DNA from 2 places in the Agathobaculum sp. NTUH-O15-33 genome. Region 2 is predicted to be linked to the other one. Evidence: predicted binding sites of a transcription regulator. Region 2 holds the regulator's gene; the other holds the start of a gene.

Region 1 (14,644 bases), 610 kb from region 2:
GAACGGCTGATACGGTCGAGCTTGTAGACAACGACCTTTGCAATCAGCCCTTTTTGTATGTCCCGTATCAGCTCTTGAAAGTGGGGGCGGTCTGTATTCTTGCCGCTGTATCCCTTGTCCGTGTATTCCCTGCAACTGCCACCTTTCAATTCGTATTTGCAAAATTCAATCTGGCTTTCAATGGAAATGCTGTCTTTCTTGTCCACCGATTGTCTTGCATAAACCGCGTCTATTCGATTGTTCATAAGTCGCTCCTTTTCTTAAAAAAGAAACGGAGCTGCTGACAGTTCTATTATACCGCCAGCAGCCCCGAAAATCAATGTTGTGGAATCTACTTCCCGGCTTCCTCCGCCTGCCGTTTGTCGGCGTATTTGCGGAACACGTCATAGAGCTGTTGTTCCAGCTCCCGGCGCTTCGCCGCTTCCTGTTCCGGCGTGAAAACCGGCGTCAGATTTTCCACCGTGATTTCTTTCCCTTGAAAGGTAACAACTTCGGTTTTTTTATGATAGCTTTGCTCCATAGGCCCTCCTGTTTGATATGAAATTTTCAATGTGCATAGTTACTCAAAGTTCCTTGTTATGGGCTGGCCCTCTCTGCTCCCGGCGCACCTGTTCCAGCACTTCCGGGGGAACACGGTCAAGAAGCCGCTGGATATTGTGCAAGTCGCTTTCCAGCTTCGCCCGCTCCATGGTGTCTTTCAGCTTGCCCTTTTCGCTGGCCTTTGCCCGCGCTTCCAGCTTCCTGTTTTCTTCCAGCAGGTCATTGATTGTGACCTTGTACTTTTTGAGCTGGCCGGAGAAGTCCTCCATCTGAGGGAACCATTTTTTCAGCAGGGCGAGGGCTTCCTCTTTTTTCTTCCCGGCGTTCAGCGGGCCGATACCGTCTAACGCCTTTTCAATGGCCGCCGCCTGTTTCGAGAGTGACACGGCCTGTTTGAATAGCCGTGTGGGGATATGCTTCCGTCCTGTCTTGCTGGCGCTCTCCCCGCGCTCCAAGTCCGGGAACGCCTTAACCATGTGGGCGTGAAAATCGTCCTGCCATTTGGAAAGGCTGGCCCGGTTTCCTAAAATCTCTTTGGCGCACAGGCGGTTGTCCTCAGTCAGCGGAACGAAAGTCAAATGCAGGTGGGGCGTTTTCTCGTCCATGTGGACCACTGCCGACACTATATTCTCCCGGCCTACCCGCTGGATAAGGAAATCAGCCGCCCGCTGGAAAAACGCTTCCGTCTGCTCCCGTGTCTTTCCCTTGAAAAACTCCGGGCTGGCGGTGATGAGCGTATCGACAAACCGGGTACTGTCTTTTCTTGTCCTGCACCCGGCCTGTTCAATGCGGCTCTGGATAAAGTGATAATAGCGGCCCTCCGGCTTGACGATATGGAAATTGTATTTGCTCTTTGCCATGTCAATGTCGGGGTTGCTGGCGTACTTTTCTTTCTGTCTTTCGTGATGGGCTTCCAGCGGCCTTGCCGGATTGCCCTTGTGCTTCTCAAACCTTAAAATCGTGTATTGCGGCAATCTATCAATCCTCCCTCCCGCGGACGGTTAGAAGCAGATTTTCGGGGGTAGGCGGTAAACAATACCGCCTGCCCTCGAATACTACCCGCAAAGCCTTGTGGAATGGGACTTTCCAAGGCCCTATTTGTCCGTATTGCCCCGCCGTTTTCTGTCACTGGCGTTCTTCTGCCGTCGATGTACCCTTGCGGCACAGGCTTCACAGTATTTCGCCCGGTTGGAGCCGGGGACGAAAGCTGTCCCGCACTCTGCGCACCGCTTCACGCTGCCGGAACGAAAAATCTCCGCTTCCAGCGCCTTGTCCAGTGGCAGCACAGCCCGCCGGAACCAGGTACAGCAGACGGAATAAGAAATTGTCTGCGGGCAGGTGCAGGTGTCCCCATCGTCCAGCAACAGGCAGTTGCCGTTCTCATAGTTACAGCAGGTATTCCGTATGAGCGCGTTAGCCCGCTTCCTCTGCGCCGCCGTCATGCGGGGCAGGGAGCCGCCCGGCCCGCGTTCGATTGGTTGTAGTTTCTCTCTCATGCAGTCCTCCGTTTTCGCTTTATTGCCGTTTTCCCGAAAGCCGTTCCTGCCCCCTCCCGGCGGCGTGTCCCGGCGTTGGTACGCTGGCCGCAGTTTCGGGACAACTTGGCCCGAAGTGACTTCTGGACATTTTGTCCAGAAGCGGCGTCATAGCGGTACTTCCCCTGCCGGTGGTATCTCTTTCGGACGGTCATTCACTTGTGCTTGTCCATCGATGAACTAACACAAGTCTACACTTTTTTGACCGCCCGTCCCGTATATCCAAGAGGTTGGAAATCCCGCTGGAAAACGCACTATTTCCACACTCTCGGAAATATGGTAAAATAAAAATACAGAACGATAAATGAGGAGATGGTGATATTGAACGGACGAGATGTACGGGTAGGAGCGAGCCTGTTAGTAGGCGACATGGACAATATGGTTCGGTTCTACAGAGATACTTTGGGTTTTCATACGAAGTGGAACGGTGGAGATTTTGCAGAATTTGAGACAGCTAGTGGCGCACTGTCCCTGTTCATGTACAGCAGAAAAGAGTTTGTAAAGGCAATCGGGGAAGGCTACATTCCTCCAAAGGGAATCAATCAGACGTTTGAAATTGCTCTCTGGTTGCCCAGCTTTGCCGATGTGGATACGGAATATGAGCGATTATCGAAGTTGGGCTTACGATTTCCCACAGGAGAACCCATCACTTATCCTTTCGGCATCCGCAACTTTTATGTTGCCGATCCAGAAGGCAACTTGCTTGAAATCGGCAGCACGAACGAAACGTAATAAAAATACGGTCTTTTATTGATAAGGCACACTTTCAATTTCTTATTCATTATTGAGTTAGCTAGGAGGGGATAGCATGGCTTTGACAATACAGGAACGCCTAAAAGACCTACGTGTGGAGCGCGGCCTGACGCTGGAACAGCTTGCAGAGCAAACACACCTCTCAAAGTCTGCGCTGGGCAGTTATGAAGCGGACGATTTTAAGGACATCAGCCACTATGCCCTTATCAAGCTGGCGAAGTTTTACGGCGTGACCGCCGATTATCTGTTGGGGTTGACCGAAATGAAAAATCACTCAAACGCCGATCTTGCAGACCTGCGTTTGAGTGACGAAATGATAGACCTGCTGAAAAGCGGGTGTATCGACACCGCCCTGCTTTGTGAATTGGCGGTACACCCGGATTTTGTGAAGCTGCTGGCCGATATACAGATTTATGTGGAGGGTATCGCCGCCACACAGATACAGAACCTAAACGCTTGGGTAGACGTGGCGAGGGCTGAAATCATGGAGAAGTACCAGCCGGGAGAGCATGACAAAACCGCCGGTGTGCTGCAAGCCGCCCATGTGCGGGAGGGCGACTATTTCAGCAGCCGGGTACATTACGATATTGACGCTATCATGGAGGACATACGGCAAGCCCACAGGGGCAGGAGCGACAGCGCCCCGGAGAATACCATTGTGGATGAACTCAAGCGGGACTTGGAGGAAGTGGCGAATTTCAAGGGCAGCCGGGCGGAACAACTGTTGATGGTATTTTGTAAGCAGACAAAGCTACGCTACAACAAGCTGACAGAGGAAGAAAAACAATGGCTGACACGGATTATCCAAAAATCCGAACTGGCAAAAAGCTATGTGCCGCAACGGGGTAAAAGAAAATAACAAGTACGCCTTAGGCGGAAAAGGCGTATTGGGCATAAGTGCTTTGCCTGAGGATAGGAGGCATGAAAATGAAAGTTCGCAAAATAGTGGATAATGAAATTGAAATGGCATTGGCGTTGGTATGGGAAATATTTGGGGAATATGTGGCTCCCGATTATAGCGAACAAGGAGCTAAAGAGTTTTACAAAAGTATTCATGAGCCAGAGTGGATAAGTACACTGCAAGTATATGGGGCTTTTGATGAGGATAAATTGGCGGGGGTGCTTGCCACTTGCAATAATGGGAAGCACATCGCATTGTTTTTTGTAAAAGGAGCTTATCACAAAAGGGGCATTGGGAGAACACTCTTTGAGCACTTTTTGAAAGAGTGTCCTGCCGATGTCATTACAGTAAATTCGTCACCGTATGCAGTTCCCGTTTATCACAAACTGGGTTTTATAGATACAGATAAAGAACAAACTTCAAACGGAATTAGATATATTCCGATGAAAAGAAATTTATAAAATAGGCGATTGATAAAATTGTGGTAACTGTTTTCAGTTCGCCTTTTTGGATAAAGGCGTACTTGCATAGCTGGGGAGATAGCATAGCCAGCCGAGCCAGTCAACGGTCAAGATGAACGGCGCTTACAGCGCCGCCGTTGACAGCCTCGACAGCCTTTGCTACTAGGTAATCAAGGCGGGAAAGCCCTAAAATGGCTTTCCCGCCCATTCCAATTTTGAGAGAACGAATAGCCCCAAAATAGTTTTGGCGGCGGGCAAGCACAGTTGGGATTGCCCGCCTTGTCTACCCATTCAGCGGGACAGGCGGCGACGGTCAAGGCCGGGCGTAAGCCTGTTCATTTCAGCCTTGACGGTTGCCCTCTGTCCTGCTATTTTGGGGGAGTGTGGCCACGGCTTCGGGCCAACTTGGCCCGAAGTTCGGACGGTGGACGATAGACGGGAGTTCCATATACGCTCTGTCTGCTGACGAACACGGGCGGAGTTTGCAGCTATCCAGCCCCGCCCGTGTTCCTGCCGTTTCAAGTGTCCTTGCCGTCCCCGGCGGCAACGACACTCGAAGCGGCAACGCCGACAGAGCGTATAACACACTACACCTTGCAAGCAAGGTCGTGTGCCAAAAGGGGCGCTGCCCCCTTTGGATTCCCCCACAACAAACAAGCGGTATGCCCCTTATCGGGGGCATACCACCGTTTGTTGTCAGCAGCCCGTTTCACGGTCTGCGTGTAGTTCCTTGTTAACTGACCTAAATGGGTATGCAAGTATCACATCGTATTCACACCGAAATATCGAAGGAAAATAATCTATAAGCAGCTGCGAAAAGATATACAGCAAATTATAAAGGATTTGTGCAAGTGGAAGGGTGTGGAAATCATCGAAGGGCATATGATGCCTGACCATATTCATTTACTCGTAAGCGTGCCGCCGAAATACAGTATCTCGCAGTTTATGGGATATTTAAAAGGGAAAAGTGCGATGATGATATTCGAGCGGCATGGGAATTTAAAATATAAATTCGGCAGTCGTAATTTCTGGGCGACTGGATATTATGTGAGCACGGTAGGAATCAATACGGCCACGATTCAAAAATATATCAGGGAGCAAGATAAGCAGGATCAAATCGAAGATAGCTTAAGTAAGAAAGAATATGTTGACCCTTTCAAGGGTAGTAAGTAGTCTTACCATCAGGGCTTGAACGAAGTGAAAGCCAGCGTCTTTTAGGCGCTGGCTTTTTTTATGCCCTTATAGGGCTTGTTCATGCCACCCCGCTTTGGGGTGGTCATGACTTGGATTAGCAGGTCGCGCCACCCTGCAAGTGCTTTTGCGCGGAAAGGTTTTCTTGCTTGTGGGCCAGCAGCTCATTGGCCAGCAGCTGCTCCTGTACATTTTCAAAGCCAAGGCGGGAAACGGTATCGGCAAAGCGTTCGCCGGTGACGCCCTGCTCGCGGAACAGCAGAATGGACTTTTCAATCACGCTCATGACTTCTTCCTTGTCGGTGAATACCTTATCGAGCGGGCGGCCCTGCGCGACCTTCTTGCCCCAGCGTCCGCCGATATAGATGCGGTAGCCCTCCATCTGCGCGTCCAGCGCGCCGAACGGACACATGGCGATGCAGCGGCCGCAATGGTTGCACGCGGCTTCATCGATCACGAGCTTGTCGTCCTGCATTCGGGTCACCTTGATCGGGCAGCCGTTTTCTACCTGACACAGCTTACAGCCGCGGCATTTCTCATAATCGACCGTGGGCACACGCTGGCCAATCACGCCCAGATCGTTCAGATCGGGCTTGACGCAGTTGTTCGGGCAGCCGCCCACCGCGATCTTGAACTTATGCGGCAGCTTGACATCGCTGTAGCCGTGGAAGAATCGTTCGTGGATCTCCTCGGACAGGGCAAAGGTATCGATCAGGCCGTACTGGCAGGTCGTGCCCTTGCAGGAAACGACCGGGCGCACCTTGGAGCCCGTGCCGCCGGTCTCCAGCCCACGTTCGGCCAAAAAGGCGCGCATGGGCTCGATATGGTCAAACGGCACGCCTTGGATTTCAAGCGTCAGGCGCGAGGTCATGGTCACTTCGCCGCTGCCGAACTTTTCGGCGGCTTCCGCGATCACGCGGCTTTCCTCGGCCGTGATCTTGCCGTTGCGGGTGATCACACGGCCGTTGAAGCAGTCCGGCGTGGTCTTATCCCGCAGGAAGCCGAGCGCCTTTACCGCTTTTTCCTCCGCCGGGGTGACGGCGGCCGCGACGTTCTTGAGCTTGACATCGCTCACAAACACGCCGCCTTCCAGCACCAGCGTATCGGTATAGCCAAAGTGCCGGAGGCGGTTTTGCAGGAAGTACGCGCGCTTGCCCTTGGTGCAGACGAGCAGCAGCTTTTCATCCTGCGCAATGCCCTCGATCGGGCCGTTGACCTTAGGCAGGTCGATGTACAGCGCGCCACGGATGGACGGGGCGAGGCCCACGTCGAGCACGCGGCGGCCTTCCGCCGCGCCCGCAAGGTATTCCGCCGGCGTAATGCTGGTAAGCGCGCCGTCGAGCTTATTGAGCAGCACGTATACCGCCTGCACGAGCGGATGGATGGCGGTGGAAAAGGGGGGCGCGTAGGCGAAGTCTGCGTTTTCAAAGTCTTCCAGCGTTGCGCCCATATTCAGGCCCATTGCCGCGATATCGACCATTTTGTCGACCGCGCCGGGGCCGAGCACCTGCACGCCCAGCAAACGGCGCGTCGCGCGGTCCGCCACAATCTTGGTGACAAAGTAGGCGGCACCGGGATAGTAGTGCGCCTTATCATCCGTCACGGCCACGGCGCAGACCGGGTCAAAGCCCGCGTCCTTTGCCTGCCGTTCGGTCAGGCCGGTGCGGCCGCAGCTCAGGCCGGGCAGCTTGGCAACGCCCGTGCCGAGCACGCCGGGGTAGCGCTTATCCGCGCCCATCAGCCCCTCGGCCAGCGTACGGCCGGAAAGGTTGGCGGTGGAGCCCATCGGCGACCACTGGGGCGCGCCGGTCAGGCGGTTTTTCACCATGGCGCAATCGCCCGCGGCGTAAACGTCGGGCAGGTTGGTGCGCATCTGCTCATCTACCACGATGGTGCCCTTGACCATGGCAAGGCCGGTATCGGCGAGGAAGCCGGTGTTCGGACGGATACCGGCGGAAAGCACGACCAAATCGCAGGCCAGCGTGCCCGCGCTGGTGCGGATGGCGGAAACGCGCTCCTCGCCCTCGATCGCCTGCGCGGCGGTGGAGGTGATGACGCGCACGCCCGCGGCGGCCAGCTTCTTTTTGGCCCAGTCGGCCAGCTCGGGGTCGAGTACGTTCGGCATGATCTGGGAGGCAAAGTCGATCACAGTGACCGAAACGCCGCGCGCGTGCAGGTTTTCCGCGACCTCAAGGCCGATGAAACCGCCGCCCACCACGACAGCCTTCTTGACATTTTGCTTTTCGATGTACGTGCGCATGGTTTCGGCGTCGTCCGGGGTGCGCATGGTAAACACGCCGCCGAGGTGCAGTCCCTCAACCGGCGGAACGGAGGGCGAAGCGCCTACCGCGATGACCAGCCGGTCATATTCATAAACCTCCTGTTCGCCGGAATCGAGGTTGCTCGCGGTCACGGTCTTCGCTTCCGCGTCGAGTTTGACGGCCTCGCGCCCGGTGCGCACGGTCACGCCGGTCAGCGCGGCGTATTTTTCAGGGGTGTTGACAATCAGCTCGTCACGCGTTTCGATCAGGCCGCCCACATAGTAGGGCAGGCCGCAGCCGGCGTAGGAAATATCGCGGCTTTTAGTAATGAGCGTTACCTCGGCGCCGCGGTCGAGGCGTTTGAGCTTCGCGGCGGTCTTTGTGCCGGCGGCAACGCCGCCGATGATCAGAATTTTCATGCAGTTTCCTCCTTGTTTCCGCTGCTGCGGTGGCAGCAATGCGGTTCTTGCGAACATTGGGGCTTGGGACCGGCGCAGACGATGACGTCGCCCCCGGCGATCTCGATGCCCTTGCCGCATACGAGCGCTTCGGCGATCTTGCGGCGCGCCGCGTCGTACATGCGCGTCACGGTGGTGCGGGAAACGCGCATTTTCAGGGCGCACTGCTCCTGCGTGAGCCGGACATGATCGAGCAGGCGGATCACCTCGTATTCGTCGTAACCAAGGGTCACCGCCGGGCCCGCCCCGCCATTTTCAGGAACAAAACGGGTGGTCTGCGGCTTGGAGCAAATGCACCGGCATTTTTGCGGCCTTGCCATACGCGTCACCTTCTTTCTATAAGACGATGATAACAAGGTTATGAACATATGTCAATAACAAATTTCGCCTATTTCCCCTGCTTGACAAACGGCAGGAAAAACGGTACAATAATAAGGCAAATCGCGGGTGTAGTTCATCGGTAGAACGGCAGCTTCCCAAGCTGCATAGGTGGGTTCGACTCCCATCATCCGCTCCATAGAAAAAGCACCGCTTTTGGCGGTGCTTTTTTTTGTGTGCAAATAGAAAACCGGCGTTACTCGGGCAGGACGTTTCGCTTCATGCTGACGTAGGCCGTCAGGATATAGACGAAGTAGATGAAAAAGAAGATGCCGAGGGTAATGCCAGCGATTTGGAAAAGCTGCGCGGGCCCGGCCAGATCGCCGGGATCGAGCGCGCTGCCCAGCGCCAGAATAAAGGGGATACTGATGAACAGCGGCGGTATGGCGGGCATGGTATAATAGATCGCGAACTGACGGTATAGAGCCTGCTTCATTTCACGCCGCTCCATCCCCAGCTTGTGCAAAAGTTCAAATTGCCGGTGGTAGCGGCTGGTCTCGCTGAGCTGCTGAATGGTCAGGATGGTGGCGGATACCATGGTGAGCACCAGCGCCAGATAGAAAAGCGGAAAGACGATGATCGCGTACGACGAGGCGTTCTCCGCCTCGACGGCGGCCTTGGAGAAAAGCGTGTCGTATCCGTCGATCGTTTCGTCCCTTGCATCGCGGATATCGGACAGGGCGCGATAGTCGGCGGCGGGCACCGGCGCGTCCGTCATGGCGGCGTAGATGCTGTGGTTGACCGGCCGGGCTTCGGCCACCGCGTCGGGCACGACGAGCACAAAGCCGCGGCCGTTGCCGTCCCAGAGGGACTGGGTAAAGGTTTCCGTATAAACGCCGCCCGGCAGTAGGGGCTCGCCGCCCACGGTCAGGGCTTCGGTATAGCCCCGCATCACGCTTTCCAGATAGGGCATGCAGTGGACCACATACTCGTCCGGCCCAAGCGAGACCGCGGGATAGCCCAGCATGGCGCGCAGCGCGGTGTAGTCGCTGGCTTTCATCAGGGTGTCGCAGTCAAATAGCTTCCAATAGTCCGCGTGATTCTCGACATAATTTGTGACCTGCAAATTTTCACCCTGATAGATATGATACTCCCGGAAATCGCGCACGGGGATGTTGGCGTCAATATAAGTCAGGTAATCGTCAAAGCGGGTGTCGTCCCGCCCGGTGGAGCCGATAAACAGGTCAAAGCAGGTGGTCTGCTCCGTGCGGCTTTGAAACATGGTGTGGAACAGCAGGCCGGTGCCCTCGCTGATCAGCGTGGCGGTAAACAACAGGGCGATCGTCGCCATGACCACGCCCATGGTGGCCAGCTTGGCCGAAAGGGAACGGAATATCAGCAGTGTGTGCCCCTTATACTTTTTCCCCGGCCGCTTGTCGAAATAGGCGGGTACGCCGGAGGAAAAGCTGAGAAAGAATCCGAACAGGAAAAAAATGATGAAGCACGCGCCGACGATACCGAATAGTAAATTGCGCAAAAGGAGCAGCAGCGTACCAATGACGCCGCATACGATGGAAACAACAAAGATCCTGCGCCTCAAGCGGCTTTTTTGGATAACCTCGCCTTCGTTTTTGCGGTCAAAATAGATCAAGTCGCAAATTTTCATGGTGCGGATGCGCTTGCGGCTCTTAAAAAGCGCGAACAGGTACATCAGCGCGAAATAGAATAGCGTGAGCAAAATGGCCGACAGGGAAAAGGCAAAGCTGAACGTATAGGGCGCGCCGAACAGCGCCAACGTGATGGCGCGCAGCGCCTGAAAGAACAGATTGCCGAGCAGCGTGCCCAGCGCCAGCGCGACGCCGCCGACCGCCAAATTCTCCAGAAAGAACAGCCGGGCGACCTGACGGCTTTCCAGACCGATCAGGATATAGGTGCCGAGCTCGCGGCTGCGTTTGGCCAGCATAAAGGTGGTGGTGTATTGCACCAGCCAACCGATGATACAAATGACCACCAGACTGGAAAAGGCGATCGCGATCGGAAGGCTTTCCATCATGCTGGAAAGCGTGCGGATCTCCTGCGAGAAGACAAGCCCGTTAAAAGCATAGACCAGCGCGGCGGCCATGACGATCGTGACAAAGTAGACAAGATAGTCGCGCGCCTGCCGCCGGGCGTTGCGCAGGGAAAGCTTAGATAACGTCACTGACGTCACCCCCCAGCAGAGCCAGCACGTCGAGTATTTCGTGGTAAAGCACGGTCCGGGTGCGGTCCGCGCGGATCAGCTCGTTGAACAGCCGCCCGTCTTTCAGAAACAGCACGCGCGAAGCATAGCTGGCGCTGTACGTGTCGTGCGTGACCATAAGGATGGTAGCGCCCATATCCCGGTTCATGCGCGACATGATTTCCAACAGGTTTTTGGAAGCCTTGGAATCCAGCGCGCCGGTGGGTTCGTCGGCCAGAATGAGCGATTGCCCGGCCACCATGGCGCGGGCGCAGGCCGCGCGCTGCTTTTGTCCGCCGGATACCTGATAGGGGAACTTGCCCAGCACGTCCTCGATGCCCAGCTTTTGCGCCACGTTCATGACCTGCTTTTGCACGGTGCGGCCGTCCACGTGGTTGATCGTAAGGGCAAGGCCGATATTTTCTTCTAGCGTCAGCGTGTCCAACAGGTTGAAATCCTGAAAGACAAAGCCCAGCCTCTCCCGTCGGAAGCGGGCAAGCTCGCTCTGCGGCAGGTCGGCGATATCCTCGCCGTCCAGCAAAATACTGCCCGCGCTTACCGTGTCGATGGTGGAAATACAGTTGAGCAGCGTGGTCTTGCCGCTGCCGGACGCGCCCATGATGGCGATGAATTCACCGTCCGTCACGTCAAAGCTGATGCGGTCGAGCGCCTTGGTCACGTTGTTTTTGCTTCCGTAATATTTTTCAATGTTTTGTACATGCAGCATGTTCGTGCCCTCCTTGCTTATGATGTTAGGATACACCAGAAGCAAAGCTTGTGGTATCGAACTAACCGTGCCTTATCTTACATTTTTGAAAGGTTTTCTTGGGCGGGAAAGGTCAGGCTGACGCTGGTCTCCCGGCCAAGGACGGAGGCAAGGCGCAGATCGATCTGCAAAAAGCCCGCCAGCCGGCGGCAGAGATAAAGCCCCATGCCGGTCGCGCCGCCGCGCGCGCGGCCGTTGCTGCCGGTAAAGCCACGCTCCATCACGCGGGACAGCTCGTGCGGGGGAATGCCGATGCCGTTATCCCGCACCGTAAGCTGCACCTGCCGCCCCAACCGCCGCGCGGATAGCGTGATGACCGGCGCGTTCCCGCGATAGCGCACCGCGTTTTGCAGCAGCTGGCCCAGCATAAAGCCGGCCCATTTGCCATCCGTATAAACGGTTTGGTCAAGCCCTTCCGTTTGCACGCGCACGCCGTTTTGGATCAATAGCGTGCGGTGGCGTTCAATCGCCTGCGCCGCGATCTCCGCCAGATCGGTTTGGCGGATGATAAAGTCCTTTTCCGAGCTTTCGGCCCGGGCGTAAAAAAGCGCGCGCTCCACATGATTATCGATCTGCGCAAGCTCGTAGGAGAGCTTGCGCCGCGTTTCCGCGTCGGCATGGCGGCAAAGGAGCTGGGCCGCCGTGATGGGCGTTTTAATTTCGTGCACCCAGCTTTCCACGTAGGCGCGGTATTCCTTCCGGCCGGCCTCCGCGTCCGATACCGCTTCGATCATCGCCTTGCCGGACCGGCGCATCAGCTCGAACAGCCGGCGCTCGTAAGGGCTCTTGGGTTTCGGCGCGCACGCGGCGAACAGGTGCTTTTGATCGAGCCCATCCATAATGGCGGTCAGTTCGTTCAGATGGGCGCGGCATTTGTAATAATCGTACCCTTGCGTGCCAGCCATGAGCAGAAACCAGAAGATTAGAAAAATGGTAAGCACGCCAGACTGTGTGCCCGTGGACAACAGGAATACGGCCACGGCCGCCATGAACAGCAGCTGCACGGCCAGCCGCCCCAGCCGGTCGGATAAAAATTCGCCAAACTTCATATCTGGTACCCCAATCCGCGCCGGGTCTTGATATAGCCGGGCAGGCCCAGCCCTTCCAGCTTGGCGCGCAGCCGGGTCATATTTACGCTCAGTGTATTATCGTCGATATAGATCTGACTGTCCCACAGGGCTTCGATCAGATCGGCGCGGGAAACGATCTCGTCGGGGCGGTTCATTAAATGGGCCAGAATTTTGATTTCGTTGCGGGTCAGTTCCACGGTTTGCGCCCCCTTGGAAGCGACGCCCCCCGCGAGGCTGAGCGTCAGGCCTTTTGTTTCCAGTACGTCCGCTGTGTCCGCCGCGCCGCCGCTGCGCCGCAGCACGGCTTTGACGCGGGCCAGAAGCACGGGGATATTATAGGGTTTGGTGATGTAATCGTCCCCGCCCAGACTGAGCGCCCGCAATTCATCCATCGCGGAATCGCGGCTGGTCACGAAAATGATGGGCACGGCGGATTGCTTATGGATCTCGGCGCACAGCGAAAAGCCGTCTCTGCCGGGAAGGCCCAGATCGAGCAGGATCAGGTCCGGCGCGCGCGCGGCGATCTGTGCCGTCACCAGTGTGAAATCCGTGACGGTCAGCGGCTCAAAGCCCTCGTTGCCAAGCAGCAGCGCCAGCTCGTCCCGGATCGCCGGGTCGTCTTCTATGATCATGATTTTTTGCATATTGCGCCACCTTTAAAATAGGCTGATCTGCTCCAGCGGAGCGTCACGCCGCCGCGCGGCGTTTTCCCGCCTGACACGGTCAGGCAGGTCGTTTAGGAAAACAGAGGGCTCGCCGCCCGCGGTAAGGATCAGCTCGTCCCGCGCGCGCGTCATGCCGACGTAGAACAGCCGCCGTTCCTCTTCGAGGTCGGCCGGGCGCGCCTGCGATTCCAGCGGAAGCGACCCTGCGGTGATACCGGCCACGAACACGGCGGGAAATTCCAGCCCCTTGGAGCCGTGCAGCGTCATCAGCCGCACCGCGCCGGACTGCCAGCCCTTGCCCGCGGTGCGGCGCAAGTCGGCTTCCTGCCCCAACGTCAGCGCGTTCCACAGCTCGGACAGGGTGGCGTAAAACACCGCCATGTCCCGCAGGCGCGCCAGAGCGGGCGAATCGCCGTACTGCTCCGCCCAGCGTTCCGCCAGCTTGCGGGGCTTTTCCTTCATATGGGGCAGCCATTCCTCGGCGCGCCCGAGCCACGCTTCCAGATGGCCGTAGCCCGCCGCGAGCGGGCGCAGAGGATCGGGATCGAACGTGTCCAACGCGGCGCAGGCCGCCTGCGCCTTTTGGATCAGATCGGCCGGACAGTGCCACAGCAGGTGAAGCGCGGTCTCAAGCGCCGCCGCGTCGTCCGGCGCTTGGAGCGACCGCCAGAAGGCGAGCGCGCCGCGCACCGTATCATCATCCAGAAAATCCTCCCGGCCGCTGATGATGCAGGGGATATCGTCGTGCGTCAGGCATTTTTCAATCAGTTCTAACTGCCGGTGCGTGCGGCAAAGCACCGCGATATCGGAAAAGGCGCGTATCTCCCGTTCGTGCTCCAGCTTTTGCGCTTCCAGCATATCGACGCCGCCGACCATGCGGCCAATTTCCTTGGCGATGAAGATCCCCTCCGCGAAACCGTCCGCCGCCCGCACCAGACGCACGGCGGCGCCGGGGGCGCGGTGCGCGGCAAGCGCGCGGGAACCGCCGGGGTTTTGCTCGATCACCGGCGCGGCCGCAGCGAGAATTTCCGGCGCGGAGCGGTAATTTTGCTGTAGGCGGATTTCGCGCGCTTTCGGGCAGTCCTCCAACAGCCGCTCAAAGCAGCGGCCGCTTGCGCCGCGAAAGCCGTAAATAGACTGGTCCGGGTCGCCGATGACGAACAGGCTTTTGCCGTGTTCGCTCCACGCGCGGATCAGCGCATATTGGGTGTCGTTGATGTCCTGAAATTCGTCCACCAGCAGGTGGGAAAAGCTTTTTAGGCCCGCGGTATCCAGCCCCAGCGCTTCGGTGAGCAGGTCGTCGAAATCCAAAACGCCCATTTGCCGCAGGCGCGCGCAGTAAGCTTCATATAGGCCGCCGTCTAGCCCGGTATCCTCCAAAGACGCGCCGTTTTTTACGCGGGAGACCGCTTGCAGCAGCGCGCGTGCGCCGCCCTTGCCCGCGTGCTCGCGGAGCACCTGCGCCGCGACGGTAAGCGCCTCGCCCTGACCGATCAGACGCGCGCCC
Region 2 (14,644 bases):
AGAATAACGCCGGCGATCAGCGCGCCGACGACCTGCGGCATGTGCACCTTTTCCGACGCAAGGCCGAGCACCTTGGTCGATAGCATGATCAGTGCGATCACAAGTAAAAAAGTATAATCCATAGAATCCTCCCCCGGAGCAGTTGGTTTACTGTCCCTTACCTATTAAATATAGGCCCCTGTTAAAAACAGATTTCATTATAACCCTCTGCCCCTGTGCGTTGCAAGTAATTTCTATGAAAAATATGACGTATTTTCCGCAAAATAAACCTGCTTTTCTTGTATCAAATGTGCACACGCAAGCCGATCGCTTGTAAAAAAAAGTAGTAAAGTGTAGCGGCCTTGTAACCGTGTATTTTGAAAGAAAAAACGCAAACCCGTATCGTTACTGGGTTCTATGACCTCGCGCTTTGTGCGGCGGACATTGTTGTTTTAGGCAAAATCCATTCCCAAACGAAATACGGGCGCGAATGATTCAACGTCATTCGCGCCCCTGCTCTGCTTTTCTCGGCTATTCCTTTTCTTGCCGTACTCCATCCGGGCCGATCTCGTAGCCGTCGATTTCGGTATTAACGGCCATAGCGCCGTCCGGGTAGAAGTAGTATCACTTGCCGCTGATTTCCTGCCAGCCCCCGGCTTGCATGAGGCCTGAACCGTCGAAGTAGTGCCATGTGCCGTCAATCTGTTTCCAGCCGCCAGCGGCGGCGGGGTCTATGACGATTTCCACGAACCGGCGCAGCACGGCGGCGGCCTCGGCGTGGGTGGCGGGGTCCTTGGGGGCGAAACGGTTATTCCCCTCATGGGCAGCATATGCCCTTCGGGCTTCCCCCAACGAGGGCATATGCGTACACTTAAGCAGCGTATGCATAGAGCGCTCTTTGGGCTTCCCCCGACGAGGGGAAGCTGGCACGGCGAAGCCGTGACTGATGGGGGCGCATGAATTGGCAGCATTGATGCGCGTGGCGGCCTTAAAGTGCGCTATTGGTTACGCCCCCCATTCGTCACGCGCCTACGGCGCGCGCCACCTTCCCCTCGTGGGGGGAAGGCCAGAAAACGGTCTTTGCCCCCCGCGCATTGCTTAAGTTTACGCATATGCCCTCGTCGGGGGAAGCCCAAATGCATACGCTGCTTAAGTTTACGCTTATGCCTCGTCGGGGGAAGCCCAAAGGGCTGCGACGAATTGCGTTTCGTCGCAGCCCCATGATTTTATGTCATACTGTTCCGCCGGAATAACGCTGGAGGATGGCGGCGAGCTGGGCTCTTGTGGCCCCGGTTCGGGGGGAAAGGGTGGCGCCGCCGGTGCCGCTGATGATGCCGCTCCCGCAGGCCCATTGGAATGCCGGGACCGCCCACTCCGCCACGTCAAGGGCGTCCGAGTAGCTGAGGATGTTGGTATCCCCGCCCACGGACACATCCATGCCCGCGTTCTGGGCGTAGCGGTACAGCATGGTCACAAGCTGCTCCCGGGTGACAGGGCCGTCCGGGTCCGTGCCGTCGCTGACGCCCTTTTTCACGGCCCACGTCTGGGCGGGGGCGTACCAAGGCGCGCCGCCCGAGGTATCGGCCCCGTCCAGACGGGCCAGCACCGTCCACACCTGAGCGCGGGTGACGGGCCCATCGGGGCCAAAGGCGGTCTCGGTAACGCCCACCATCAGGCCCTTTTGGTGCACGTACTTTACCGCGTCATAGAACCAGTCGCCTACCTTCACATCCGCAAAGGGGTTTTTCCAGCCGGGCGCGGCTAGGGCCTCAAGCTCGGCCTGCGTGTAAACGCCGTCCAGCACCGCGAAGGGGGAAAGGCTATCCGTTTCTACCTTGGCAAAGCCTTCGGATACCTTCACGCCCGACAGGGTCAGCTTGCCGTCCACACAGTGGGCCACGGTCAGGGTTTGGCCGTTCCGGTCCGCTACGGGGAGGGAAACGGTGAGTTTCCCCCGGAAGCCCCGGGAGAGGGACACGTCCCAGACCCCCGGCAGATGCCCGCTGGCCTGCGCCGCGCGCAGCAGGTCGCAGCCCGCGTCCCCTGTGCCGTGGAGCTCTCCGGCCTTAACGGTCAGCGCGGCGCTTCCGTGGATTTGGGTTCCCTTTACCACAATCCCGGTGGGCTTGTCGGTCAGGGTGCGGGAGAAGTAGCTGGAGCCGCCGCCCCCGCCGCTGGAAACAGTTTCCACGGTAACGGTGCAGGCGGCTTCATAGCTCCCGTCCTCCGTGGTGGCGGTGATGGTCGCCGTGCCGCTCGAAACGGCGGTCACGTTGCCGCTACCGTCCACCGTGGCGATGTTGGTATCGCTCGATTTCCAGCTTACCGCCTTGTTGGATGCGTCAGCCGGTTCCACCGTGGCGGTAAGCGCCGCGGTCTTGGGCTCTTTGTTGGTGTAGAGCAGCAGCTCGGATGGATGCAGCGTCACGCCCGTTACCGGCGTAAGCACGGTGACGGTGCAAGCGGCCGTTTTCCTTCCTTGCCGGGAGGTGGCGGTGATGGTCGCCGTCCCTACCGCCACGGCGGTTACGCTGCCGTTCTTGTCCACCGTGGCGATATTGGTGTCGCTGCTCTCCCAAAGAAAAATAGGCACGGCGTCGTTTGGCGTGGGTGTGACGGTCAGCGTACCGCTTTCATTTGGCCGCAGTTCCAGTGTGGCCGGAAGGGAAATAGACGTAGTGGGGCTGTATTTCACCGTGTTTAAGCTCTCCCACCCGCCTTTGTCATATCCCGTTCCGCCCTTGGGGACGTAGAAAGTGATGTTTGTGTCCCCAAAAACGTCTTCCCCCAGCGTCGGCGCGGCCGTAGATTCCATGATGATCTCGTTAAGGCTCGTGCAGCCGTAAAACGCCTGCTCCTCAATTTGTTTCAGACCTTTCGGCAGCGCGTCCAGAGTAATCCCCGTGCAGCAGTTAAACGCATAACTCTCAATATAGGTCACGCCGTCCGGCAGCTCTTTCAGGGTAATCCCCGTGCAGTACTGAAACGCACGCTCCCCAATATAGGTCACGCCGTCCGGCAGCTTGGTCAGTTTTAACCCCGTGCACTTGGAAAACGCACCCGCCCCAATTTGTTTCACGTCGTCCGGCAGCGCGTCCAGAGTAATACCCGCGCAGTTCCGAAACGCAGAATCCCCAATTTTGGTCAGCTTTTTCGGCAGCGCGGTCAGTTTTAGGCCCGTGCAGCCGTTAAACGCAGAATCCCCAATTTGTTTCACGTCGTCCGGCAGCGCGTCCAGAAGAATACTCGTGCAGCCGTAAAACGCATAATCCCCAATTTTGGTCAGCTTTTTCGGCAGCGCGTCCAGTTTTAGGCCCGTGCAGTAGGAAAACGCAAAATACCCAATTTCGGTCATGCTGTCCGGGAGGGTCAGCGTTGTCAGTTTAGTCAGCAGACCCATCGAAAAATAAGTATCATTCCGTATTGCTTCAAGGTTCGTCATGCCGGACAAATCAAGGGCGGTCAGGCTGTCCCAGCCGCTATCTCTGTTGTACTGGTCTATCAGGTATTTCCAGTTCCAACGGGTGATCTCCGTCACGCTGCCGGTGAGCTTGATGGTGGTGATATTCGCTTGATTGGCTCCGCTGCTGGTAAAGGCGGCGTCAATGGCGGTTTTCATGTCGTTGTCATTGTCGCTCTTACCGCCGCTGCCGTTGTCGTTAAACTTCACGGTCAGCACTTTGTCTTGCGCGTCAAGGGGGACGGCCGGCTCGCCAATCCGCACATAAATTTCCGGCGGCTCCACCTTATCGGTCAGCACATAACCAGCCGGAAGAACCGGGGCGAAGGTATAGCCGCCCTGCTCGGCGGTGTCGTCCCACGGGCTGTCCGGCTCCCACGTCACGCCCTCGATCTGGATATGCGCCGGAACGGGTTGGGTATCGGCGGCCACGGTGTAGACCGACGCGCCCAGCGTCGCGGGCAGGGACAGGCCGTCCAGCGGCGTTCCGGCGGGAACGGTCTGATACTTCACCGCCTCGTCCAGCCCGTCAAAGGCTGTGACGGTGACCTTCCCCGTATTTTCCGGCTCCTCCGCGTAGGCCGTGGCCCCCAGTTGTCCTATGACCAGCGCGGCGGCCAGCAGCAGCGCCCCGATTCGTTTTCTTGTTCGCAACATAGACGATACCCTCCTATCGTTTTATCGGTGGACAGATTGAGGGAAGCCTTTCCTGTAGCTCCTAATGGAGCTACAGGAAAGGGGTATACCCCTTTCCTGTAGCTCCTAATGGAGCTACAGGAAAGGGGTATACCCCTTTCGGCCCAAAAATGTTTACTTGTTGTAAATCCCTTGTTTTCCAGTTACCCGGCGCTAACGAGCATGCCCCGCCTGCGCGGCCTCCTTTCCGTGGGGCTTGCTTTTCATACTTTCAGAATAGGCGAAAACGCGGCGGTTTTCAAGGGGTTGGCCTGAACTTGCAGTTTTTGGCCTGAACTTGCAAGGCCAAAGCCGGATTTTCCGAAAAAAAGGGCTTGACAGACATGGGCGGCATATGCATAGAGCGCTCTTTGGGCTTCCCCCAACGAGGGGAAGCTGGGCCGCGCGAAGCGCGGGTCTGATGGGGGGCGTAAGAACCATTGGCATTGATGGGCGCAGTAACCTTCCAATGCGCTATTCGTTACGCCCCCCATTCGTCACGCGCCTACGGCGCGCGCCACCTTCCCCTCGTGGGGGGAAGGCTAGATCGCGCGCTGCTTAAGTTTACGCATATGCCCTCGCCGGGGGAAGCCCAAATGCACGCGCTGCTTAAGTTTACGCTTATGCCTCGCGGGGGGAAGCCCAAAGGGCTGCGACGTTTCGTCGCAGTCCCATGATTTTATGTCATACTGTTCTGCGTAATGGTATAAGGTCCTACACGGCCTTTTGCGCTGTTTTTTCGCGATTGAAGCAATAAAAAATCCGTTCCATAACGGAACGGATTTTTTATACGCTTGTGTTAAGTAGGATCAACCCTGATTGATCGCGCCTACCGGGCAGGAACCCGCGCAGGAACCGCAATCGATGCACGCATCCGCGTTGATCTCGTACTTGCCGTCGCCTTCAGCGATCGCGCCGACCGGGCACTCGCCCGAGCAGGAGCCACAGCTGATGCAAGCGTCAGAAATTACATATGCCATTGGTAATTGCACCTCCCAAATGATTTACAAACTTATTGTAACACAACCGAACTAAAAAGCAAGTGGAAGAGTTGGTTAGCTTCCACTAACTTTTGCCTATATTAAAAAACGTAAAAAACATCAAAAACAATAGAATAAACGAGATATAATGAGATATCATTATATTAATGCATTCTCACCCGTTTTAATAGTCAGAAATGGTCAGAAAAAGTGCTTGCATTTTCCTCAGGCCCGTGTATAATAGAATCATAGGTCAGGAATGGTCAGATACCAGCCCGATCTTTTTGAAGGAGTGTGCTCACCATGAAAATGTCGGATCTGATCGCCGAGTTTATCGGCGAAATGCTGTCGGACGGCGGCGGCGTGGCTGAGTTACAGCGCAAAAGTCTTGCCGACCGTTTCGACTGCGTGCCCAGCCAGATCAACTACGTGATCGAAACGCGCTTCACACCGGAGCACGGCTATCTGGTTGAAAGCCAGCGGGGCGGCGGCGGTTATATCCGCATTATCCGCCTGATGAACGATAAGCAGCGCACCTTGGTGGAAGCGGCGCGCGGACTGGGCGGGCGTCTATCGCAAAACGACGCGGCCCGCATGACCCGTGCCCTCGTCAGCGCCGAGCTGCTCAGCCCGACCGAAGGACAGTTGTTGCTCTCCGCCTGTTCGGACGGCGCGCTGGCCGAAGTAGACAAGGCGGACCGCGACCGCCTGCGCGCTTCGATCTTCCGCTGCGCGATCTTGGGCATCGCCACTTAAAAATTAGTAAACAAACCACTTTTTATAGCCTATGAAGGAGGAACCTCTTATGAAATGCGAAAAATGCGGTAAGAATGAAGCAACGACCTTTTACAGCGAAAATGTGAACGGCCAGAAACGGGAAATGCACCTGTGCAGCGATTGTGCGAAGGAAATGAACCTTGGCGGCGCGTTTGAAAACGCCTTTCAGGGCTTCGGAGAGCTTTGGAGCGATCCGTTCCACTCCTTCCTTGGCAGCGGCTTCGGCAGCCTATGGCAAAACATGCTGGGCGCGCCCACAGCGGCCATGCTCGGCACCGAGCGCAAATGTAAGACCTGCGGCATGACGGAAAGCGAACTGCGGAGGACCGGCCGCGTCGGCTGTCCGGACTGCTACGGCGCCTTTGCCGACATTCTGAATCCCTATGTGCAAAAGGTACACGGCGCGAGCCAGCACATTGGCGCGGCGCCCGCCGCCGAAGAACCCAAGCAAGACCCGGTCGAAGCGCTCAAAGCGCAGCTTCAGACCGCGATCCAGAACGAAGAATATGAACAGGCCGCGCACCTGCGCGATGAGATCCGCAGATTGGAGGGCGAACAGAAATGAGCATGTTTGAAATATCCGGCGGCTTTACCGGACTGGCGGCCTCCTCCCGCGTACGGTTGGCGCGCAACCTAAAGGGCTACCCGTTTCGAGGCTTGACCGAAGCGCAGCGCGCTGAAATCGCCGACAAGGTGTTCGCCGCCCTGCAAAAACCCCCTGCCATTGCCGCGGAATTTACCAAGCAGCAGCTCGCGCCCCGTTCCGCGGAGGCCGCCGCGCTGGTAGAGACCCATTTGATATCGCCCGAACTGGCGCAAAACGGCGGCTGGCTGATTTTTTCGAGGGATAAGGGCGTTTCCATTATGATCGGCGAAGAAGACCATTTGCGTTTGCAGGTGATCGGCACGGGCCTGTGTCCCAAGGAATGCCTTGAGACCGCCGAACGCATCGCCAAGCTGATCGAAAACGAACTTCCCTTTGCGTATGACGAACGCCTCGGCTACTTGACCGCTTGCCCGACCAACGTCGGCACCGGCCTGCGCGCTTCGATCATGCTGCACCTGCCCATGCTGACCGCGACCGGCAGCATCCAGCAGCTGATCGGCTTTGCCGGCAGCCGCGGCTGCGCGGTGCGCGGCGCTTACGGCGAAGGCTCGGAAGCGGTGGGCGGCTTCTATCAAATCTCCAACCAAGTGACGCTTGGCTCCTCCGCGGCCGATTTGACCGATAAACTGATCGCCGCCGCGACCGAGGTGATCGAAGCGGAAAAGAAGGTGCGCGAACAGGTACGCGCCCAGAACGAACCCGCCCTGCGCGACCGTATTTGCCGCGCGGCAGGCGCCATGCGTTCGGCTTATTTGATGCAGACCGGCGAGGCGATTGCCTGCATATCCGATGTGCTGATCGGCCTGCAAATGGGCTACCTGACCGGCCCCGCGCCGGAAGCGCTCTACGCGCTTGAGCAAGCGATCCGTCCCGCCGTGCTCGGCGGCGCGGCGCAGGAGCGCGACCAAAAGCGCGCCGCGCTGATGCGTGAAACGGCGCAGAGCATTACCATTGTTTAAAATAAATTTTACCCCCATGAAAAGGAGTTGATTTTCATGTTTTTTCAAAACAACCGATTTACAGAGCGCGCGGCCAACGCGTTGACCCTTGCCCAAAAGGCCGCGGGCGAATTTGGACATAGCTATATTGGTTCCGAGCACCTGTTGCTTGGTCTGCTGCGCGAGGGCGGCGGTCCGGCCGCCAAGGCGTTGACCGCCTGCGGTGTGACCGAGGATAAACTGCTGAGCGAGATCGAAGCGCTCTCCGGACGCGGCACACCGGACGCCGCCGCGCCGCAGGGCATGACCCCGCGCACCAAGCGCATTATTGAGCTGGCGATCTCCTCCGCCTCGCAGATGGGCGCGGGCTATGTCGGCACGGAGCACCTGCTGCTCGGCCTGCTGCGCGAAGGACAAAACGTGGCGCTGACCGCGCTGCACAACCTCGGCGTTACCCCGAACCAGCTGGCCGCCAAGCTGTCCGACTCGTTGGGCGGCGGCGGAGAAGCGGGCGAATTCGCCGCCGCGGGCGCGCCCTCCGGCTCTTCGGGCGACGCGCTCGACCAGTTTGGCCGCGACCTGACCGCCGCCGCCAAGGAAGGCAAGCTGGACCCCGTTATCGGCCGCGCGGATGAAATCCAGCGCGTGGTGCAGATCCTTTCCCGCCGCACCAAAAACAACCCCGCGTTGATTGGCGACCCCGGCGTTGGTAAAACGGCCGTGGTGGAAGGGCTGGCGCAAAAGATCGTGGCGGGCGACGTGCCCGAAACGCTGAAAGACAAGCGCATCGTGTCGCTCGACCTGACCGGCATGATCGCGGGCACCAAATACCGCGGCGAGTTCGAGGAACGCATCAAAAAAGTTATAGAAGAACTGATTAGCAAGAAGGACACCATCCTCTTTGTAGATGAGATGCACATGCTGATGGGCGCGGGCGCTGCCGAAGGCGCGGCGGACGCGGCCAATATCCTAAAGCCCGCGCTGTCTCGCGGCGAGGTGCAGGTTATCGGCGCGACCACGCTGGACGAATACCGCAAGCACATCGAGAAGGACGCCGCTTTGGAACGCCGCTTCCAGCCCGTGCAGGTGAACGAGCCCACGCCCGAGGACGCGGTCTCTATCCTGCAAGGTCTGCGCGACCGGTACGAAGCGCACCATCGCATTAAAATTCCGGATGAAGCGATTGAAGCCGCCGTCAAGCTCTCGGTCCGCTATGTGTCGGGCCGCCAGTTGCCTGACAAGGCCATCGACGTGATTGACGAAGCCTGCTCCCGCGTGCGCCTGTCCGCGCTGACCGCGCCGCCCGATCTGGAAGGAGCTGGAGGACGAGATCGCCTCCATCACCGCCCGCAAGGAAGAAGCGGTAAAGGGTCAAGATTATGAGACCGCCGCCCGCCTGCGCGACGAGGAAAAACAGAAACACGACGCGCTGGAAGCCCGCAAGCAGGAATGGACGGATAACCAAACCAAATCCCACGGCTCAGTCACCGAGGCCGATATCGCGGCCGTGATCGCGGGCTGGACTGGCATCCCCGTTTCCCGCCTGACCGAGGACGAGGGCGAACGCCTGCTGCATCTGGAGGATACGCTGCATGAGCGCGTGATCGGCCAGAACGAAGCCGTTACCGCCGTATCCAAGGCCATTCGCCGCGGTCGTGTCGGCCTGCGCGATCCTAAGCGGCCGATCGGCTCCTTCCTGTTCCTTGGCCCTACCGGCGTGGGCAAGACCGAGCTGTCCAAGGCGCTTGCCGAAGCAATGTTCGGCGATGAAAGCGCGATGATCCGCGTCGACATGTCCGAGTATATGGAAAAGCACGCGGTTTCCCGCATGATCGGCTCGCCTCCGGGCTACGTCGGCTATGACGAGGGCGGCCAGCTCTCGGAAAAGGTGCGCCGCCACCCCTATTCGGTCATTCTGTTTGACGAGATCGAAAAGGCGCATCCCGATGTGTTCAACATTCTGCTGCAAATTCTGGAAGACGGCGTGCTGACCGACGGCCAAGGCCGCCATGTGGATTTCAAGAACACCATTATCATCATGACCTCCAACATCGGCGCGCAAAAGATCACCGGCCAGAACCGCAAGGCGCTGGGCTTCCAGACCGGCGGCGACGAAGCCGCGCAGACCTTTGAAAAGATCAAGGAAGACGTGCTCGCCGAGCTCAAAACCACGGTGCGGCCCGAATTCTTAAACCGCATTGATGATATCATCGTTTTCAACCGTCTGAGCGAGGACGAAATCGCGGAAATCGCGGACGGCATGCTCCGTCAGGTAGCCGACCGTATGCGCGATATGGAGATCACGCTTACTTGGACCGAAGGGGCGAAAAAGCACCTTGCAAAGGCCGGCTTCGATCCCATCTATGGCGCGCGCCCGCTGCGCCGCGCCGTGACCAGCGAGGTGGAGGACCTTGTAGCCGAAACCATGCTGCGGGGCGAGATCACAGCCGGTTCCCGCGTCACGCTGGACGTGCAGGACGATAAACTCACCCTGCGCCCCGCGGAAACGCCGGTCGAAGCGTAAAACCGATACAAAAAGACGCACCGCCAGCAAGGCGGTGCGTCTTTTTCTGCGTGTATTTGTGCTTATGCATTGATCGGCGCAATGGAGAACTTGGCTTCTTTCTGTTTCACTGCCGAAGCGTCATTGATCGTGAGCGTCACGTCAAAAGCCTTACCCTTCCATTCGATATCGACCACTGCTGTCAGTCCGCTCGTATAGGTACGGGAGCCGACGAGAGCGTGTGAACCGATCATCAGATGGCCCTCATCATCATCTATGCCGTTTGTAATCGAAACGCCTTTGCCATAGGTCTGGCTGGTAAACGGCGGATTGGACGCATCCGTTTCCGGCAGATCGGTCGCATAGCGCAGCTCGTCCGCGATCGCCTCCGTCAAGGTGGATGCAAGCACGGCGGCTTCGGAAAAGGTGGTTGATTGGCGGTACACACGGGTAGCCGCGCTGGTGCCCGCGCCAATGGCCGTGCCGAGCAAGGCCAACACCGCCATCGCGGCAAGCAGCTCGGTAAGCGTCATACCCGCCCGCGAGCGGAGCTTGCGTTTGAGGGTTTTCATGGTGTGACGCCCCCTCCCGCGCTGCGGTAGGCGCGCAGCTTTTCCTGCTCCGTCCAATAGATTTTTACGCCGGTATCCGTACCAACCGTGACCGTTCCGTGCGTTGCGCCATCATTCTTTTCCACGGTTTCCAGCGCCGCATAATAGGTTTGATCGATCTCCGCGGCCTTGCTATTGAGCTTGGACGCGGACATGATCATCGCCGCGAACGCCGCAGAAGCCAGCGAAACAACAAGGATTGCTGCAATGGTCTCGACCAGCGTTTCGCCCTTTTGACTTTTTAATTTACGAAACAATCGGCGCGCCCCCCTTCGTGACGGTGCCGGTTTGCCAAGTTACATCTGTTTTCCAATACTCTATTTGCGTCGAGTGGTGATGGGTTATCGTTTGCGTCTGCCCGTCCACAGTTTTTGTAGATTGCGTAGTCCATCGTACGGTACGCTCACCGCTATCGGGATTTACCTTTGCTGGAACCGTTAGCGTCATAGGGCTATGATATTTCTCATCTTTTTCGGTATCAAGTTGTATTGTCAGCACATAATTCTTATCTATTTCCCAAGATACTGTTACTTTTTTCAGGTCTTCTCCGGCATCCACGGTAAGCGTATGTGTTTCGATCGTATCAGATGTGGGCCAGCCCGCTTGTTTATCAAACCAACATGCCGCGTCTGTGTGGATATTCTCCATCAACGTAGTTAAGGGTTCGGTCTTTTCCGTAAAATCGTTTTTTTGCTTTGGCCCCTCGTTTCTGTCATAGCTAGCGGGTTTCACACCTTCTGGATTGCTGCTATAATCAGACCCCTTCCACCGCTCATGCTGTGCTGAAAAATGCTTTCCTTGTATTTCATCCCTTAGCAACTCCGCCGCCGAACGCACGGCAAAATACGCCTGCTGCTGGTTTTGGATACGGGTCACACGCCCCACGTTAGCGGTGGCGGCGGTCAAAACGACCGCCCCCACCGTTAAGCACAGCAGGAAAAAAATCAGCGCAATGACGATCGAAGCGCCGGACTGGCTATTCAGTTTTCGGCGAATGATCGACATGATACGACTCCTTAATTAATTATTCGCTTCATATTTTGGCGGATCACTATTTGTAAGTGCAAAGTCCCAACCCGCTGGCGGGTTTCCTTTACCGTCTGGTTTTTTGTCGTAAAAATAAGTCTTCTGACCCGCAACATGCAAATTATTTGCCGTATAGAACTTATAGCCAGAAAGTGTAATATCATTTGCTGCTGTTACTTCAGGCAAGTGTTTCGCTTCCGTATCGCCTCCAAGCTGACTGTTCCAAAAATACCAACGTCCATTTCCACTCATGCCCGGGCCTGTACAGGTAAAATACGCAACATATACGGCTTTATTAACTGTAAAAGTAGTAACCGCCTTGTCAGACCATTCACCGTCTTTATTAATACCCCAAATTTCAAAAGAAGTTTCCTGACGGCTTTCATTCACACCTTTACGCACGCAAACACCAATCACAACATCCCCAAACGTTTTTTCGGGCTCCTCCCCCTTCTCCGGCCAATCGCCGTAGTGCACATATTCTCCATTTGCGTTTTCCACAAACGCGGGGAATGGATAGGGAGGGGTACTCGAATACGGGAATGTGTGGGCTTCATCAGCCCTACCTCCAAAGTCGTTAAAGTCGGCTAACTCGTCATAGGATAGTCCTTCAGCCACTTCACCATATGGCTGCGTCGGCTGGATGGTATTTTTTAAATAGTAGCAATCGTCAACGCCTTCACCTTGTGCTACACCGATGACCGACTGTGCCTTATCCACTGTACATGCGGAATAGCAATTTATTATCTTCGCACTAGCCGAATTAGCACTGGCTATACCAAACACCGCACCATTTGCCGACAGTGTCCCCGTGGCATAACTGGACTCGATCTTTCCTGACTGCGCTAGTGCTCCAACTATGCCGCTTGCTTGATTTCCGCGCACTTGTTTACAAGCGGCTGAACTATTAATAATAGTACCGACATTATAGCCGACCAAGCCGCCTGCCGTGCCATTTGCTGTAACTGTCAGGCCTGCAACAGCGCAGTTACGTATGGTACCGCCATTATATCCAGCCAATGCGCCGACATTTGCGCCGCCCGTAATACTCTTATCCGCATCTCGGAACACGATATTTACCAAAGTGCTGCCTTTGGCATAGCCGAACAGACCCACATACTGCATTTCACCACCATCTATTCCGGTGCCGGTAATCTGATGAAATTGACCATCGTAACTTCCTGTAAAAGCAGCATCTTCTTTAGTGCCAATGGGATACAGCGCCAGTGCAGCAGCATATTCCATATCGTACTTGGTGAAATCAATATCCAGTTCCTGCGTAAGCGATAGCCCAAGCAGATTTTCCTTTTTCCCAAGCTCGCCGAGCGCTGCAAGCTGCCGTGCCGACCGAATGCTTGCCGCGCCATCTAGCGTAGGCGCTTCGTCTTCCGTTTGGTATACGACCGCTTTCGCAACATAAGGATTGAAATACAGCTTTGTCTTGACGTCGTTTACGGAAAGCTGGCGGTAAAAACTGCTGCTATGAAGCGCAGGTCCGATCAAGTCTTCATACTTGATCGGACAGACTGTTATATCAGTCATGTCCAGCATTTTCGTCAGCGCTTCGTCCTTAACGACCGTTATCGAGTTGGTTCCGCCAAATCTAAGATTTGCCGCTTGCGCATAGCCCACATAGGCATAGCCGTCCCGCACGACAACTCCAGCGTTATTCTTCAACGGATGTCCGCTTACAAAAGCCGTCCCGTCAGCCCCAAAGCCGTGCATGCCGATTGTTTCGCCGTTTTCGTAAACTTCATAATAAACAAGCGCGCCGCGCTTTGCCGGCAGCGGCCAATCGCCGTAATGGTCGAACGCGGCAAGATGCGGGAATGGATATTCCTCATGGTTGCCATAAAGCTCTTTGTCTACCTTGCTTTGCAGCGCTCCCAGATCTTCAAACGGCTTCATATTATACTCGTTCGTATTGTCTTTATCGCTCCCGCTCCAAAGGTCTTTGGTGCCGAAACCTGCCCAGTTTTTCAGGCGTTCATAGCTCACCGGCTGCGGTTGTCCTACCTCTACCTTTTCAGGGTAAAGCGGCCCATTTACTACGTCCGCGACATAATAACAACCATCAAACGTTGTATTTGTCATCGTTTTGCTCGTTGCCGCAAAACCATAAAGTCTTTTTAAATAATCAGGATTCTCTGAATTCAAAGTAACCGCCGCATAACAGTTTCTTGCAATACTACCTGTGAAACCCCAACAAAATCCTGCCGGAGATACATTGCTCGAAAATTCAATTTGACTAACTGCATAGCAATTCTGTACTACTGAATTCTGCATCTCACCAACAAAACCGCCCACATTAGTTCCTGCTAGCTTCAATGTATCTGCATAGGATTCATTAATTGTTGAACCGCCAACTTCCCCAGACACCTGTCCAATCAAACCGCCTACTACACCCCAGCTATCAGTGTCGCATGTTACCGCAGGTAATGCAGCAAAACACCGATTTAACACCACCTTATCTGCGTGACCAATTAACCCCCCAACATAAGGTGCTGTTAATTTAATAGGCGCATTCGCTCCGTATGTGCGCTTTTTACTTATCCATTTTTCCAAACCGCTTTCATCTATATAAGCACGGCAGTTTTCAAAACTTACGTTTTCCGCATATCCGACCAATACCCCAACGCTATAATAAAATTTTTGTACATTATTTGCTTCCGCAAAGGGATTGACCAATGAAATATTTTTTAACTGTATAGGAGCCTTTTTCCCGATAAGCCCTGCAAACAATCCAGTAGACTTTCCAATCTTTCCTCCAGATCCATAATCTTCATCGTCGTTCTCATTAATCCACAAGTTGTGTATACCCGCTTCGCTGCCGGTAAAACTCTGGATCGTCGGGTTTGTGATTGAAATAAACGCATTTTCAGCAAACGTTATCTGTGGAGTAGTTCCCCCGGCGCTGATATCGCCCAATTTATATTCCGTTACCTGCGCATGTTTATCAATATAAGGCTGCCAGTCTATCTTCGCTGTTTGCTCCACCTTCTCGACACGATACTTTGAATCTGCCGCAGTGGAAACGCCGGATATGCGCTCCTCTAAATTTTGCAGATGACGGCCGCAGGCGACCTGC

What was found. The regulator CtsR, encoded in region 2, represses protease genes until heat stress. The targets are predictions, from matches to a motif close to AAGGTCAANNAAGGTCAAAT.
Region 1: a site for CtsR is predicted at 2,265-2,284, ahead of RWV98_RS14785 (cysteine-rich VLP domain-containing protein). Genes of this name have one in related genera too.

What each region holds. Positions count from the first base shown of each region.
Region 1 is NZ_CP136187.1:3,045,631-3,060,274, reverse strand. It holds gene RWV98_RS14800 (recombinase family protein) at 1-245, opposite strand, end outside; gene RWV98_RS14795 (hypothetical protein) at 332-520, opposite strand; gene mobV (MobV family relaxase) at 564-1,514, opposite strand; gene RWV98_RS14785 (cysteine-rich VLP domain-containing protein) at 1,635-2,036, opposite strand; gene RWV98_RS14780 (VOC family protein) at 2,397-2,807, shown strand; gene RWV98_RS14775 (helix-turn-helix domain-containing protein) at 2,884-3,687, shown strand; gene RWV98_RS14770 (GNAT family N-acetyltransferase) at 3,756-4,190, shown strand; partial or broken gene tnpA (IS200/IS605 family transposase) at 4,935-5,363, shown strand; gene RWV98_RS14760 (FAD-dependent oxidoreductase) at 5,479-8,061, opposite strand; gene RWV98_RS14755 (DUF134 domain-containing protein) at 8,058-8,420, opposite strand; tRNA gene RWV98_RS14750 (tRNA-Gly) at 8,544-8,617, shown strand; gene RWV98_RS14745 (ABC transporter permease) at 8,675-10,618, opposite strand; gene RWV98_RS14740 (ABC transporter ATP-binding protein) at 10,605-11,363, opposite strand; gene RWV98_RS14735 (sensor histidine kinase) at 11,441-12,451, opposite strand; gene RWV98_RS14730 (response regulator transcription factor) at 12,448-13,116, opposite strand; gene RWV98_RS14725 (UvrD-helicase domain-containing protein) at 13,129-14,644, opposite strand, start outside.
Region 2 is NZ_CP136187.1:3,658,223-3,672,866, forward strand. It holds gene RWV98_RS17810 (cation:proton antiporter) at 1-122, opposite strand, end outside; partial or broken gene RWV98_RS19525 (hypothetical protein) at 511-594, opposite strand; gene RWV98_RS17815 (hypothetical protein) at 604-867, opposite strand; gene RWV98_RS17820 (leucine-rich repeat protein) at 1,211-4,096, opposite strand; gene RWV98_RS17825 (DUF362 domain-containing protein) at 4,924-5,094, opposite strand; gene RWV98_RS17830 (CtsR family transcriptional regulator) at 5,398-5,850, shown strand; gene RWV98_RS17835 (UvrB/UvrC motif-containing protein) at 5,900-6,436, shown strand; gene RWV98_RS17840 (ATP--guanido phosphotransferase) at 6,433-7,437, shown strand; partial or broken gene RWV98_RS17845 (ATP-dependent Clp protease ATP-binding subunit) at 7,474-9,940, shown strand; gene RWV98_RS17850 (prepilin-type N-terminal cleavage/methylation domain-containing protein) at 10,003-10,491, opposite strand; gene RWV98_RS17855 (type IV pilus modification PilV family protein) at 10,488-10,787, opposite strand; gene RWV98_RS17860 (hypothetical protein) at 10,777-11,535, opposite strand; gene RWV98_RS17865 (type II secretion system protein) at 11,551-14,644, opposite strand, start outside.